One region of the Ensifer sp. EB106-05-01-XG146 genome, then DNA from elsewhere that is predicted to be linked to it. Evidence: riboswitches for the same ligand, from Rfam matches in the RefSeq annotation. Region 1 holds a riboswitch; the other holds the start of a gene.
The links. A riboswitch is a leader RNA that binds a small molecule or an ion and turns the genes downstream of it on or off. The one in region 1 is predicted to bind S-adenosylmethionine.
Positions count from the first base shown of each region.

Region 2: linked by a shared signal. The riboswitch ahead of AC3WVQ_RS00850 (O-succinylhomoserine sulfhydrylase) and the one ahead of metA (homoserine O-acetyltransferase MetA) in region 1 are both predicted to bind S-adenosylmethionine.

Region 1 covers NZ_JBYTDX010000001.1:3,513,203-3,520,773, reverse strand. Annotated here, with positions in the region: gene AC3WVQ_RS17450 (prolyl-tRNA synthetase associated domain-containing protein) at 1-151, opposite strand, end outside; tRNA gene AC3WVQ_RS17445 (tRNA-Gly) at 403-477, shown strand; gene AC3WVQ_RS17440 (aldose epimerase family protein) at 644-1,660, opposite strand; gene AC3WVQ_RS17435 (vWA domain-containing protein) at 1,924-3,108, opposite strand; gene metA (homoserine O-acetyltransferase MetA) at 3,115-4,041, opposite strand; SAM riboswitch at 4,103-4,180, opposite strand; gene AC3WVQ_RS17425 (NUDIX hydrolase) at 4,423-4,866, opposite strand; gene AC3WVQ_RS17420 (AAA family ATPase) at 4,863-5,702, opposite strand; gene AC3WVQ_RS17415 (RidA family protein) at 5,807-6,187, opposite strand; gene leuD (3-isopropylmalate dehydratase small subunit) at 6,197-6,802, opposite strand; gene AC3WVQ_RS17405 (VOC family protein) at 6,958-7,374, opposite strand.
Region 2 covers NZ_JBYTDX010000001.1:180,737-188,307, forward strand. Annotated here, with positions in the region: gene AC3WVQ_RS00835 (Hsp33 family molecular chaperone) at 111-1,100, shown strand; gene apaG (Co2+/Mg2+ efflux protein ApaG) at 1,159-1,551, opposite strand; gene AC3WVQ_RS00845 (hypothetical protein) at 1,550-1,723, shown strand; gene AC3WVQ_RS00850 (O-succinylhomoserine sulfhydrylase) at 1,779-2,963, opposite strand; SAM riboswitch at 3,008-3,086, opposite strand; gene AC3WVQ_RS00855 (2'-deoxycytidine 5'-triphosphate deaminase) at 3,161-4,258, shown strand; tRNA gene AC3WVQ_RS00860 (tRNA-Gly) at 4,340-4,414, shown strand; gene AC3WVQ_RS00865 (transporter substrate-binding domain-containing protein) at 4,559-5,392, shown strand; gene AC3WVQ_RS00870 (tellurite resistance TerB family protein) at 5,427-5,837, opposite strand; gene AC3WVQ_RS00875 (thermonuclease family protein) at 5,965-6,777, opposite strand; gene AC3WVQ_RS00880 (S24 family peptidase) at 6,791-7,444, opposite strand.

The DNA of each region.
Region 1 (7,571 bases):
TTTTCGTGTGGCCACCGGGCATCTCGTCACGAAGCGCCACCGATTCGGCCACGGTGAAAACCGGAGCGTGGTTCTTCGTCTTATACTCGATTCCAAGTCCATCGAGAAAATTGAAGAGGTCTTCGGCGGTTTTCGGCTGTGATTCACGCATGATTCTCATCCCCACGGCGTTCGTTTCGTCTCTGCTTTAGGGGAGAAGGCCGTCAGGACGCAATCTCACAGGCGGCGAGGCCGGCCGAAAACGCGGCATTTCCGGGCTTTGCGAAGGGTGTCCAAAAAAATATTCGATTTCTCGTCATTTCCCTGTTGCATTCCAAAATCGCTTAGGCCATATACCGCCCGTCGCCGCAAGACAGCGCCGACGCCACGGTCCACCGACTACCCCCGGACCTTGGATGATGAGCGGGTGTAGCTCAGGGGTAGAGCACAACCTTGCCAAGGTTGGGGTCGGGCGTTCGAATCGCCTCACCCGCTCCAATTTCTCCCAACCACTTCATTTCACAGTCATTTCTGGAATGAAACGGCATTTGCCGTCAGGCATTCCATGCGCCGATAGTGCCGTCCGCACCATGTGGTTCGGACCGCCGAGACGGCTCCTTTTGCATTTTGCCTTTGTTGGTAAAGCCGGTCGCCGTTTCCGCGCTCAGCTCTTCATGAACACGTAGTCCGTCTCCTGCCGGCGGATCTCGCCGGGGCGAAGTACCGCGTTCGGGAAGCCGGCGTGGTTGGCCGCATCCGGCCAGATCTGGGTTTCGAGACAGAAGCCGGCAAAGGCGCCGTAACGGCGGCCCTCGAGGCCGGGGACGGGGATGTTCAGCTTTGCGCCGGTATAGAGTTGCACGCCGGGCTCGGTCGTCAGCACTTCCATCGTGACACCCGAATCGATGCTGCGAGCAAGCGCCACCGAATGTTTCGCCATGCGTTCGTTCGAAAGGCAGAAATTATGGTCGTAGGCGATACGCTCGCCTTCGGTCTGGCGGCTGAGCCGCGTCATTTCCCGCAGATCGAAGGCAGTGCCCTCGACCGGGCGGATCTCGCCCGTCGGCACCTGGCGTTCGCTGGTGGGCAGATAATGGTCGGCAGCGATCATGATGTCGTGGCCGAGGGCGTCGGCGCTGCCGTCGAGATTGAAATAGCTGTGCTGGCAGACATTGGCGAGCGTCGCTTGGTCGGTTTCGCTCTCGTAGACGACGCTCAAGACGCCGCCGGGCTTCAGCTGGTAGGTGCAGGTGACCTTGCAGTTGCCGGGATAACCGGCGCGGCCATCCGGGTCGGTAATGGCGAGCGTGATGCTGTCGGGCGTCTGCTTTAGGATCGTCCAGTTGCGCTTGCCGATATTGTCGCTGCCGCCGTGCAGATGCGTGACGCCCTTCTCGTTCAGTTCGAGCTGGTAGGCCTCGCCATCGAGCGTGAAGCGGCCGTTGCCGATGCGATTGGCGCAGCGTCCAGGCGTGGCGCCGAGATAGGGCGAATGGGCGAGATAGCTTTCGAGATCGGTGAAACCGAGCACCAGCGGCGGCTCATGGCCTTCCAGGCGCAGGTCCTGGATCACCGAGCCCCAGGTCAAGACATGGGCGGTGAGGCCGCCACCGGAGAGCACCACACGATGGACCGGCTCGCCGGATGGCAGGTGGCCGAAGATTTCCGTGTTCTGATGCATATTCACCGCTGGCTCCCACTACAGCGCTGCGCGTCTCCGCAGACGCACAAAGGTCGCCGTACACTTTTGAATTGCTGCATGTTTTGTCCTTGGCTCGGTTAGGATCCAAGGAAACATGCAACGGTGCGATCGCAGCAACCTGCGTCATTTCCAAAGGCACGGCAACCGGAAAATCATACTAAATGCGGCCTGGCGCCGTCTCCGGCCTGAGAGCAAAAACATCCAGCTATTCAAGGTGCTATAGCGACCTCTCGGCAGACATGTCAGCGCGACAGCTGCTTGGTCGCCTCCTGCAGGCCGGCGAGCGTCAAGGGGAACATTCGTCCCTCGAACAGGCCCTTCACCATCGTGATCGACTGGGTATAGCCCCAGTGCTGTTCGGGCACGGGATTGAGCCAGATGGAGCGCGGAAAATGTGCCGTCAGACGAGAGAGCCAGAGGGCGCCCGCCTCGTCGTTCCAGTGCTCCACCGAGCCGCCGGGGTGGCTGATTTCATAGGGGCTCATCGAAGCGTCGCCGACGAAGATGGCGCGATAGTCGCCGCCGTAGGTGCGCAGCACTTCCGTCGTACGGGTAATGTCGACACGGCGGCGGCGATTGTCCTTCCACAGGCCCTCGTAGACGCAATTGTGGAAGTAGAAATGCTCCATATGGCGGAACTCGCTGCGAGCCGCTGAAAACAACTCCTCGACGATGCGGATATGATCGTCCATCGATCCGCCGATATCGAAGAACATCAGAAGCTTCACCGCATTGCGGCGCTCCGGCCGCGTCACCACGTCGAGATAGCCGTGTTCGGCGGTGGCGCGGATCGTGCCGGAGAGGTCGAGTTCGTCGGCGGCACCCTGGCGCACCCAGCGCCGGAGCCGCTTCAGGGCCACTTTGATGTTGCGCGTGCCGAGCTCGATCGTGTCGTCATAATCCTTGAACTCGCGCCGGTCCCAAACCTTGACGGCGCGGCGGTGGCGCGACTGGTCCTGGCCGATCCGCACACCCTCGGGATTGTAGCCATAGGCGCCGAAAGGCGAGGTGCCGGCGGTACCGATCCATTTCGAGCCGCCCTGATGGCGGCCCTTTTGCTCCTGCAGCCGCTGGCGCAAGGTCTCCATCAGCTTGTCGAAGCCGCCGAGTGCCTCGATCAGGCGTTTTTCTTCCTCGCTCAGATGCTTCTCTGCGAGCTTGCGCAGCCAATCCTCGGGGATGGTGGCCTCTTCGCTCGCTTCCATCGGGTTGACTGCTTCGAGACCCGAAAAGCAGTGCTGGAACACCCGGTCGAAGCGGTCGATATGGCGTTCGTCCTTCACCAGTGCCGTGCGCGCAAGATAGTAGAAGGCTTCGACGTCGAAGGTGGCGATGCCCGCCTCCATCCCCTCGATCAAGGACAGGAATTCCCGGAGCGTGACCGGGACCTTCGCTGCCTTGAGTTCGAGGAAGAAGGGAATGAACATCTGACCTCAGCTTTTCCCGGTGCCGATCTCCGCGAGATCGTAGGGCGTCGTCTGGTACATCTCGTTGATCCAGTTACCGAAGAAGAGATGTGCATGGCTGCGCCAGCGGTTCTGCGGCGGCAGGGTCGAATCGTTGTGCGGGAAGTAGTCGTGCGGCATCTTGATCGGCACGCCCGCATCCACGTCGCGGAAGTATTCGTCCGACAGCGAGGTCGAATCATACTCCACGTGGTTGAACATGTAGAGCCGGTTGCCCTTTTTCTCGTGCACGAGGCAGACGCCCATCTCCTTCGATTCCATCAGGATTTCGAGGCTCGGCACCTTGTCGATGTCGGCGCGGCGCACTTCGGTCCAGCGCGAAACGGGGACGGCGAAATCGTCGGAGAAGCCGTTGAGATAGACGGAGGAGCGGTTGAGGTTCTGGTGACGATAGACGCCGAAGGCTTTTTCCTTCAGCGGATACTTCGGCACGTCGTGGAAGTGATAGATTGCCGCCATCGCGCCCCAGCAGACGTTGAGCGTCGAATGCACGTTGGTCTCGGTCCAGTCGAGGATGCGCTTCAGCTCGTCCCAATAGGTGACGTCTTCGTATTCGAGCGTCTCGACCGGGGCGCCGGTGATGATGAAACCGTCGAACTTGCGGCCCTGCACTTCTTCCCAGGTCTCGTAGAAGGAGAGCAGGTGATCTTCCGAGGTGTTCTTGGCGCGGTGAGCGCCGATGCGCACCAGCGACAGTTCCACCTGCAGCGGCGAAGCGCCGATCAGGCGCGCCATCTGGATCTCTGTCTTGATCTTGTTCGGCATGAGGTTCAGGAGCCCGATCTGGAGCGGGCGGATATCCTGACGGATCGCCACGGTCTCGGTCATCACCCGCACGCCCTCATGCGCGAGGGTTTCGAAGGCGGGCAGCGTATCGGGAATCTTGATGGGCATGGGCTTCCACTCGATCAATACAAAAAAACCGGCGGCGATTGATCGCGACCGGTCCTCGGAAATCCAACTTTCCTCGGCCCTTTAGCGACTTGTTTAACGTGGCTGCAAGCCGGCCGGCCAAATCACCACGGAGAATTTGATAGCGCGAGTGGGCCGCGGGGGTCAAGAAAAACGATTCGCGTAGGGGGCGGCTGCCCCTCATCCCGCTGCCGCGACCTTCTCCCCGCTGGCGGGGAGAAGCGGCCTTGCCGCACCCGATCGTTCCACGAGCTAAGCTCAGCGACCGTTCGGCCCATCTTGGCAGCCGGGTTCGCTGTCGGCACGTCTCGGCTTGGGGGCAGCCGTCGTCCTCGTCCCCTCTCCCCGCCCGCGGGGAGAGGGTCAGGGAGAGGGGCTGGTCTGCAGCAGGCTTAGAGCATCCCGCATGCCATAACCCAGCCGGCGGTCAGCCTGATCGATACCGAGCCAAAAGAAACGAAAGCGAATCGGGTCACCGCCGCCAAAGGGCGTCATTTCCTGATGTATCCAGGTCTGCCGTTGCTCGCCGGCAAGGGCGATGTGGAAGTAGTGCCGCCGATGACAGATCGTCCTGCCGTCCTTCGGGTAGTGGTAGTCCTGCGTGACGAGATGGGTGAGTGCTTCCGGCGGCGTCAGCCCGGTTTCCTCGATGAATTCCCGCTGAGCCGATGTCTCCGGGCTTTCGCCTGGTTCCATCGTACCGCCGGGCACCTGCAGCTCGATCTCTGGGAAATCCGGCTCGTCGAAGACCAGCAGGCGGTCCTGCCAGGTGGCGTAGATCAGGACCTTGTGCGCGTCCGGCCTCATCCGTCGCGGCGGGCCATGAAGGCGAGGCGCTCGAAGAGGTGCACGTCTTGTTCGTTCTTCAGGAGCGCACCGTGCAGCTTCGGCAACATGGTCTTGGCATCGGCCCTGAGGTCGGCCGGATCGACCTCGTCGGCGACGAGCAGGCGGATCCAGTCGAGCGCCTCTGACGTGGAGGGCTTCTTCTTCAGCCCCGGCACCTGGCGGATGTCGTAGAAGGCGGCGAGCGCCGCCGAAAGCAGCGTCTTGCGGATGCCGGGATAATGCACCTCGACGATGCGGGCGAGCGTGTCTGCATCGGGGAAGCGGATATAGTGGAAGAAGCAGCGGCGCAGAAACGCGTCCGGCAGCTCCTTCTCGTTGTTGGAGGTGATGATGACGATCGGCCGGTGACGCGCGCCGATCATCTCGCCGGTCTCGTAGACATGGAATTCCATGCGGTCGAGCTCCTGCAACAGGTCGTTCGGAAACTCGATGTCGGCCTTGTCTATCTCGTCGATCAGAAGCACCACGCGGCGATCGGCCTCGAAGGCCTGCCAGAGCTTGCCCTTGCGGATATAGTTCCGGACCTCGTTGACACGCTCGTCGCCGAGCTGGCTGTCGCGCAGCCGCGACACGGCGTCATATTCATAGAGGCCTTGCTGTGCCTTGGTCGTCGACTTGACGCTCCATTCGATGAGTTCGAGGCCAAGGGCGGCGGCGATCTGGCGGGCAAGCTCGGTCTTGCCGGTGCCGGGCTCGCCCTTGACCAGCAGCGGCCGCTCCAGCCGGATCGCGGCGTTGACGGCGATCATCAGGTCCTTGTCGGCGATATAGTCGGCGGTGCCTTGAAATTGCATGGGCGTCTTCCGGTTCAGCGTAAGTCAGGCGAAGTCATGCCCTATGGACTATCGCATAATGGCTTAAATCGGAATCGTTTTGAGGGTGGGCGCGATCAGGGGGGTCAGCCGCGAAGCGCGGTGATCTCGATCTCGATCAGCATTTCCGGGCGGATCAGGTCGCAGACGATCATCGTTGCGGCCGGGCGGATCTCGCCGAAGACTTCGCCGAAGATCGGGAACACCCGGTCGGCGAAGCTGGCATCGGTGACGTAATAGTGGTTGCGCACCACGTCCTTCATCGAGAAGCCCGCTTCCTTCAGCGCGCCCTCGATCGTCTTCAGGCAATTGCGCGCCTGCTCTTCCACCGTCTCGGGCATGGTCATGGTGGCGTAGTCATAGCCGGTCGTTCCGGAGACGAAGCACCAGTCACCCATCGCGACGGCACGCGAATAGCCTGCCGTCTTTTCGAAGGGCGAGCCCGAGGAGATGAGCTTGCGCGCCATATCTTCGTTTTATGCCCAGGGGCGCGCGGCGCCGACCGTCTTTTCGAAGCTGTCGATGGCGGTTGCCTTTTCCAGCGTCAGGCCGATGTCGTCGAGGCCGTTCAAGAGGCAGTGACGCTTGAAGGCGTCGACCTCGAACTTGACCGAACCGCCGTCCGGACCGGTGATTTCCTGGGATTCCAGGTCGACCGAGAGGATGGCGTTGGAGCCGCGCGAGGCGTCGTCCATCAGCTTGTCGAGGTCAGCCTGGCTGACGACGATCGGCAGGATGCCGTTCTTGAAACAGTTGTTGTAGAAGATGTCGGCAAAGGACGTGGAGATCACGCAGCGGATGCCGAAGTCGAGCAGCGCCCACGGAGCATGCTCGCGCGAGGAGCCGCAGCCGAAGTTATCGCCGGCAACGAGAATGCTGGCGTTCTGGTAGGCCGGCTTGTTGAGCACGAAGTCCGGGTTGACCGAGCCGTCTTCATTGTAGCGGGCTTCGGCGAAGAGGCCCTTGCCAAGGCCGGTGCGCTTGATCGTCTTCAGGTAGTCCTTCGGAATGATCATGTCCGTGTCGATGTTGACGACGGGGAGGGGGGCGGCGACACCGGTGAGCTTGACGAATTTTTCCATAACTTCAGGCCTTCGATTTCAGAAGAATGTTGCGCTAGCGTTTAGATGAGTTTTGCGCCGAAATGAAGGAAAATCTGTTCAAATGCGCTTCGCCGGGCGGGTGAAAATGCCCGCCCGGCGAGAGCTTCGTCCGGATCTCGATTGTCTGCAGGGACTTAGCTTGCCTTCACCGGGCTGTTCATGGCCCAGAGAACGCCGAAGGGATCGCGGAGCTGGCCGTAGCGGTCGCCCCAGAACATCACCTCGATCGGCATGACCACCTCGGTGCCGGCGGCAACCGCACGGTCCCACCAGGCATCGATGTCGTCGACGGTGAGCGTCAGGGTGAAGGCCTGCGGCTTTTCCAGCGGATGACCGTATTCCGGATAGGCATCGGCGAGCATCAGCGAGCTGCCGTTGACATAGAGGTGGATGTGCATCGTGCGGCCCTGCTCGTCGAGCGGGTGCCGGCCCACTTCCTTGGCCCCGAAGGCGCGCTGGTAGAATTCGGACGCCTTGGCGGCGCCATCGACCTGAAGATAGGGCAGAAGGCCGTTGAGGACCGGTGCCGGCTGCTGCGTCTGGGTATCCATATCGTTCTCCATCCTGTTCGAAGAGCCAGGACCGTGCTGGCCTGCCTCAAGGACGGACATGGAATCTCCGATCCGACATGGGGTCGAAAAAAAATCGCAGCCATGACGTTTTTCAAGGCCGCCAACAGGGTTCGAGCCGATCACGGATCGGCCCGATTGCAATGATCGCCGGGGATCGATTCCGACGCCCAGGGATC
Region 2 (7,571 bases), 3.3 Mb from region 1:
TACCTGGTGGACAATCCGTTTATCGCGGGATCAACTGAGACAGCGAGCACGTTGCGCGGGGATAGCAATATCTCTGGTGCAGCTTGGTGGCTGAAGGCAAGGAGCAAGACATGACTGACATGACGCCAGGGCTTGGTGAGTTCGACTTTGCCGGTGACGATCACGTCGTGCCTTTCCAGGTGGAAGGCCTCGACGTGCGCGGCCGCGCCGTGCAGCTCGGCCCCATGCTGGACGCAATCCTCGAGCGCCACAACTATCCGCTTCCGGTCGCGCGTCTGGTTGCTGAAACCGTTGTACTCACCGTGTTGCTCGGGACCTCGCTGAAGTTTGAAGGCAAGCTGATCGTCCAGACTCAGGGCGATGGCCCTGTCGATCTGGTGGTCGCTGATTTCTCGACGCCGGATCGCGTGCGCGCCTATGCCCGCTACGATCAGGAAGCGCTTGCCGCTGCCGAAAAGGACGGCCGGACCCTTTCGCACGAGCTGCTCGGAAAGGGCGTGCTCGCCTTCACCATCGACCAGGGCGCCCATACCCAGCGTTACCAGGGGATCGTTGCGCTCGACGGAGCGACGCTGGAAGAAATCGCCGGCGTCTATTTCCGACAGTCGGAGCAGATCCCGACCAAGGTGCGCCTTGGCGTGGCCGAGCTTCTCGATCGCGACGAAAACGGCAAGCCGCGCCATCGCTGGCGCGCCGGCGGCATGGTCGCCCAGTTCCTGCCGGAAGCGCCGGAACGCATGCGCCAGCCCGACCTTTCCGGCGGTGATGGTGATGATGGTGAAAGCGCGTTCGGTGACGACGATCTCTGGGCCGAAGCCAAGGTGATGGTCGAAACGATCGACATGGACGAGTTGACCGATCCGATGGTCGGAACCGAGCGGCTGCTCTATCGCCTGTTCCACGAGCGCGGCGTCCGCGTCTACGAACCGCAGGCGGTCTACGACCGCTGCAGCTGCTCGCGCGAGAAGCTTCAGTCGGTGTTGTCCAACCTGAGCACGGACGACCTCGAAAGCACCATCGACGATGGCGAAGTCAAGGTGACCTGCGAGTTCTGCTCGACGACCTATCGCTTCGAAGCAAGCGAGGTGCGCCCGCAGTAGCGGGCGCTTCCGGCCGACTGGCCGCGATTTAGAGCGACGCTAGTCCGAAGGACGCGCTTCAGTTCAGGGTGCGCACGAGCCCGGGTGAATCGAGCGAGAAGGCGGGGATGGCAACGTTGAAGGTCTCTCCGCCTTCCGATTCCATGCTGTAGTGGCCGAACATGACGCCTGAGGGCGTATCCAGAGGGCATCCGGACGAATACTCATAGGTATCGCCGGGATTGAGCAGCGGCTGCTCGCCGATGACGCCCGGACCGCTGACCTCGTCGACTTGCCCGTTCTCATCGGTAATGTGCCAGTAGCGCGTCATCAACCGCACGGACGCGTCCGAGTGGTTTGAGATGACGATGCGATAGCCCCAGACATAGCGGCCGTCATCGGGATCCGACTGCTCTTCGAGATAGTACGGCTCCACCGTAACTTCTATGTCGCGGGTCAAAGCGCGATACATGGGCATCACCTTGCTTCAGGTCTTTCAGGGTATTCTACAGCAAGATGGTTTCGTCAAGAATAACGGCAAGATTGTGCGATCCCATGATGGGACGGATGGCCGTGCTGACGCGATCGAGCGGGTGAAACGTGCCTGGCACCTTGGCGCCGCGCCGCCGGAAACCATCTCGTGATGGCCGGCAAGCGGCGTCGGCCGCCGTTGATCACGGCGGCCGTGTCTTCGTAAAATCAGGACTTCACGGCCTTCAGCGCGCGGGCGAAATCTTCCACCACATCGTCGCTGTCCTCGATGCCGGCCGAGAAGCGCACGGTTCCAGCGGAAATGCCGAGCTCTTCGCGGGCCTCGTCGGTCAGGTTCTTGTGCGTGGTCGTTCCCGGATGGGTGATCAGGCTCTTGCTGTCGCCGAGGTTGTTGGAGATGCGCACGATCTCCAGCGCATTCTGCAGCGCGAAGGCTGCATCCTTGCCGCCCTTCAGTTCGAAGGCGACGAGCGTCGATCCGCCGGTCATCTGCTTGGCGATGATGTCGGCCTGCGGATGATCCTTGCGGCCAGGATAGATGACCTTGGCGACCTGCGGCTGTTCTGCCAGGAAGTCGGCCACGCGGCGGGCCGTTTCCGTCTGCTGACGCACGCGTAGCGGCAGCGTCTCGATGCCCTTCAGCAGCGTCCAGGCGTTGAACGGCGACATCGCCGGGCCGGTGTGGCGGAAGTAGTCGTGCAGGTGCTCGTTGATCCATTCCTTGTCGGAAAGCACGACACCGCCGAGACAACGGCCCTGACCGTCGATATGCTTGGTGGCGGAATAGACGACGATATGGGCGCCGAGTTCCAGCGGCTTCTGGAAGAGCGGCGTCGCAAAGACGTTGTCGACGACGACCTTGGCGCCGATCTGGTTGGCGAGCTTGGCAACGCCGGCAATGTCGATGACTTCGAGCGTCGGGTTGGTCGGGCTTTCGAGGAAGAAGACCTTGGTGTTCTTCTGGATCGCCTTTTCCCAGTTGGCGAGGTCGCGTCCGTCGACCAGCGTGCACTCGATGCCGTATTTCGGCGCCAGCGTCTCGACCACCCAGCGGCAGGAGCCGAAGAGGGCGCGGGCGGCGACGATGTGGTCGCCGGCCTTCAGCTGGCAGAGAATTGCGGCGGTGACGGCAGCCATGCCCGATGCCGTGGCGCGCGCATCCTCGGCGCCTTCCAGCATGCACATGCGCTTTTCAAACATGTCGTTGGTCGGGCTACCGTAGCGGGCGTAGATGAAGCCTTCGGTCTCGCCCTTGAAACGAGCTTCCGCAGCTTCCGACGTCTCGTAGACAAAGCCCTGGGTAAGGAAGATCGCCTCGGAGGTCTCTCCGTGCTGGGAACGGGTGGTCCCGCCATGGACCAGTTGCGTTGCGGGGCGCCAGTTTTTGCTCATGTGACGGTCACTTTCAAAAACAAAAAAACCGGCCGCGTGAAGGGCCGGTTTGACACCCGGCCTTTTTAGCTACTTGTTTAACGTGGCTGCAAGCCGACCGGCCAAATCACCACGGGATAAAGCTTCAATACTGCCAGGGTACGCTTGCGTCAATTCCCGGAGTTTGGTTTTGTCTCGCAACTGAAAAGAGGACTGCAATGGGCCGCGACACTGGGATTTTGGCCGATCGCGCGATCGCCGCGCTGTTAGAATCGGGACGCCTCAAAAGCGAGAAGCCGCTGGATGTCGATCAGATCCAGCCGGCAAGCCTCGACCTGCGCCTAGGCTCGAAGGCTTTCCGCGTCCGCGCAAGCTTCATGCCAGGCCCGTCTCACCTCGTTGCCGACAAGCTCGACCGGCTGAAGCTGCACGTCGTCGATCTGACCGATGGCGCGGTGCTGGAAACGGGCTGCGTCTACATCGTGCCGCTGATGGAAAGCCTGGAACTGCCTGAGGGCATGTCGGCCTCGGCCAACCCGAAAAGCTCGACCGGTCGCCTCGACATCTTCACCCGCGTCATCACCGATCGCGCCCAGGAATTCGACAAGATCCCGGCCGGCTACAGCGGTCCGCTCTATCTCGAAATCAGCCCGCGCACCTTCCCGATCGTCGTGCGCCGAGGCTCGCGCCTGTCGCAGATCCGCTTCCGCATGGGCCAGTCTATTCTGTCGGAGCAGGAACTGCAGGCGCTGCACGAGAGCGACGTGCTGGTGGCGAGCGACAAGCCGAACGTCAGCGGCGGCGGCATCGCGCTGTCGATCGATCTGAAGGGCACCGGGCCCGAAGGCCTGATCGGCTATCGCGGCAAGCATCACACCGCCGTCATCGACGTCGACAAGAAAGCGCAGCACGCGATCTTCGATTTCTGGGAGCCACTCTACAGCCGCGGCCGCGACGAACTGATCCTCGATCCGGATGAGTTCTACATTCTCGTCTCGCGCGAGGCGGTGCATGTTCCGCCGCTTTATGCGGCCGAGATGACGCCGTTCGATCCGCTGGTCGGCGAGTTTCGCGTGCATTATGCCGGCTTCTTCGATCCGGGCTTCGGCCATGCCTCGGCCGGCGGCACGGGCAGCCGTGCCGTGCTGGAAGTGCGCAGCCACGAGGTGCCGTTCATCCTCGAACACGGCCAGATCGTCGGCCGCCTGATCTACGAACACATGCTGGAACGGCCGGATGGTCTCTATGGCCTCGGCGTCGGCTCCAACTACCAGGCGCAGGGCCTGAAGCTCTCGAAGCATTTCCGCGCCGAGTAGGGGATTTTGCAGCGCCCCTTACGCGATCCCGCGCAAGGGTGCTTGACAGATCGCCCCGGTTCGGGAAGTTTCGCAGGCGCCGCGGGTGTAGTTCAGCGGTAGAACGCCAGCTTCCCAAGCTGGATGTCGTCGGTTCGATCCCGATCACCCGCTCCATTCTTTCTCGTCCCGTTCCTTGTGTAACCGCGTTCTCGTGGCGGCCTATGGTCAGCTGCGCTGCGGCCGGTTACTTTACCGCTCGATGAATCACCGCGGTTCCAAGGGCCGCCCCTGCCACATGAGACGTGCCGGCCGCTGCCCATGAAAGTTCTTTCCTTTTTCGCCCTTTGCGTATCCTTGATCGCGACGCCGCTTGCGGCCGAGGCTAAGGATCTGCCGCTGCTGTTCGACGCGCGCGAACGCATCGCCAAGCCCGACCTCACGGGCCTGGCGCGCCTGCGTTTCCTGACGACGGTGGACTTTCCGCCGTTCAACTTCATCGACCAGTCCGGCAAGCTTTCGGGATTTCATGTCGATCTCGTGCGCGAGATCTGCCGCGAGCTCGACATCGAGGCCAAATGCCAGATCCAGGCCGTGACCTATGCGGAGCTGCTGCCGGCACTGGAAGAGGGGCAGGGCGAGGCGGTGGCCGCCGGTATCGCCGTCGGTCCGGAACTGCGCCAACGCTTTGGCTTTTCCCGCGCCTTCATGCGGCTTCCAGCGCGCTTCGCCGTCAATACCAAGGCGGCCGGCGCAGTCTCGGCACCGAGCGATCTCAAGGGGAAGCCGGTCGGTGTCGTCGCCGGAACCACGCATGAGGCGATGTTCAAGGCGTTTTTCCCAAAGATCGAGGCCAAGGTCTATCCCGACCGCGAGGCCATGCTGACGGCTCTGCAGAAGGGCGATGTGCCGGCGGTGTTTTCCGACGGCATGCAGCTGTCCTTCTGGATCTCGGGTAGCGCTGCTGGCGGCTGCTGCACGCTTGTCGATGGCGCCTACTTCTCGCAGCGCTTCCTCGGTGAAGGCCTGACGATCATGAACCGCAAGTCCGAGCCTGCCCTGACCCAGGCGATCGATCACGCGCTGCTGGCGCTGTCGCGCAGCGGCCGCTTGGAGGAAATCTACCTGCGCTACTTCCCGAACGGAATCTATTAGGCGCCAGAACTTTTCGGCGTGATCACCGGCCGGCCTATCGGCGGAAGCGGGCGAGCGCGCCGCGCTCGATAGCGGCGCAGGTCAGCTTGTCGAGGCCAAGCCGGTCGCGCAGCAACTGCAGCAGGCGGATTTCTTCGTTGCGGATGCGCTGGTCGGCGGCCGCGATCTCGACGGCGAGCGCATAGGCCGTCTCGTGGAACTTCTCCGGCAGCGCTTCGCGCACGATCTCGAGCATGATGTCGAGCCCCTCGGGCGCCGCCAGCTGCGCCGAGCATTCATGGCCGATATGGACGAGGCTGTCCTCGTCGAAGCCGTCGAACACGGGCAGGAATTGAACCAGCCGGCCGATGCGGGCAAACTCGTCGTCGCTCATCTCGCGGTCGACCGCCGACATCATCACCATGACATAGATGAGAGCTTCGTGGTGGCTGAGGCTTGGTTGCATGGGCTTTCCGGCGGTAGAGCGATTCCAGGGATGGCACGGTTCCTGATCCGGAATTGCGTCGTTTCAAAGAGTTGAGCCGTCTGCCGCTTTCGGCAGACGGTCGAGAGCTGGGAATTGTCGCGGCTATTTACAAGTCCGGCTGCGAAGCGTCCACTCCGATGCCGAGGGTCGGATCGTCGAATGTCATCGGCGTGTGGCTGAGGTCGCGCGGATCGTCACCGTAAAAACCGAGTTTCGCCTGGCGTGCTGCGTCGGCGCGTTTTTCGAGGGTCGAGCCGGGAACCGGCGTTGCCCAGCCATTGTCGACGAGCCAGGTGGCAAGATCCTGTCCGCCAAGCGTGCAGGAGGCGGTGGCCGAAGGGCCGGAATCTCCTTCGGGCAGATCGCAGCTGACCGCACGTGCGCGCAGGAAGTTTCTGAAGGCGGTTCGCGCGACGATGCCGCAGGGCCAGCTCTTGCCGGCGCTTTCGCAGGTCCGCTCCGCTTGTTCCGGCTCGATGCCGTCGATCTGCAGCGTCAGCTTGTCGAACTGGATCACACCGGCGGCGACCGCGACCGGGCGATAGAGTACGGTCGGCCCGGCGGCCTTCGCTTCCTTCTTCGGTTCCGACAACGGCGCACGCGGTTCCACCCGTTCGAGCGGCGCACTGGTGACCGTATCGGGCAGGCCGAACTGCTGTGGCTCGATGGCGCGTGCCGCATTTTCCGTCGTGGGCGATTGTTCGCTGGTCGTCGCCGCGCCGCCGGGATCGAGCGGGACCTCGTCGTCGGCCTGATCCGGCGTCGCCTCGAAATCTGTCATGTCGGGCGTTTCGAGAACGAGTTCCGGTGTGGCGGCGGTCTCACGGTCGCGGATGGCAACAGCGCCCGCATAGAGGATGCCGGTGAAAAGGGCGATTGCGGCGATGCCGCCGGCAAGGGTGTAGAAATGCTGCCGCATCAGGAAGGACGTCCTATTGGCTGGCCCAGATAATTCGGGCGATCCATTCGATCTGGCTGGTCTCGAAGCTCCGGTTCGGATGCTCGGGATTGAGCGATAGAAGTTCGATCACACGCGGCGTCTGGCGCGTGAGCACCTTTGCCATGACCTCGCCCTCCTGCGTCTTCACCACAACCCGATCGCCACGCCGGATCGGCGCGCCGGGGTCGACGATCAGGATGTCGCCGTCGCGGTAGAGCGGCAGCATGCTGTCTCCCTGGACCCCGAGCGCATAGGTGCCGCTGCGCTTTTCCGCATCCGTCGGAAAGTCGATGACGTCCCAGCCCTGACCGGCGGGAAAGCCGCCATCGTCGAAGTAGCCGCCGGCACCCGCCTGGGCAAAGCCGATCAGCGGGATCGTGGCAGCGGCCACCGGCTCGGAAGGCGCTGGGACCCCCTCCGGCTGCAGTAGGCTGGTGAACTGGTCCATGGTGGCGCCCGTCGCCCCCAGCACCTTGGCGATCGATTCTGTCGAGGGCCAGCGCTCGCGCCCGTCGGCGGAGCGACGTTTGGATTTGTTGAAGGAGGTCGGGTCGAGGCCGGCACGGCGCGCGAGGCCGGACGGCGAGAGCTGGTGGCGCTCGGCCAGGGTGTCGATAGCGTGCCAGATCGTGCCGTGAGACAACATGACGAGAGATCCAGGCCGGGCAGGCGGCCACTTGCTGCTTTGGTTCCCGGCCACACTACCGAAACGCTGCAGGGCGGTAAAGAATCGGGAGGAAAATAGTCCTCTTTCCGTCATTTGATTTGCGGGA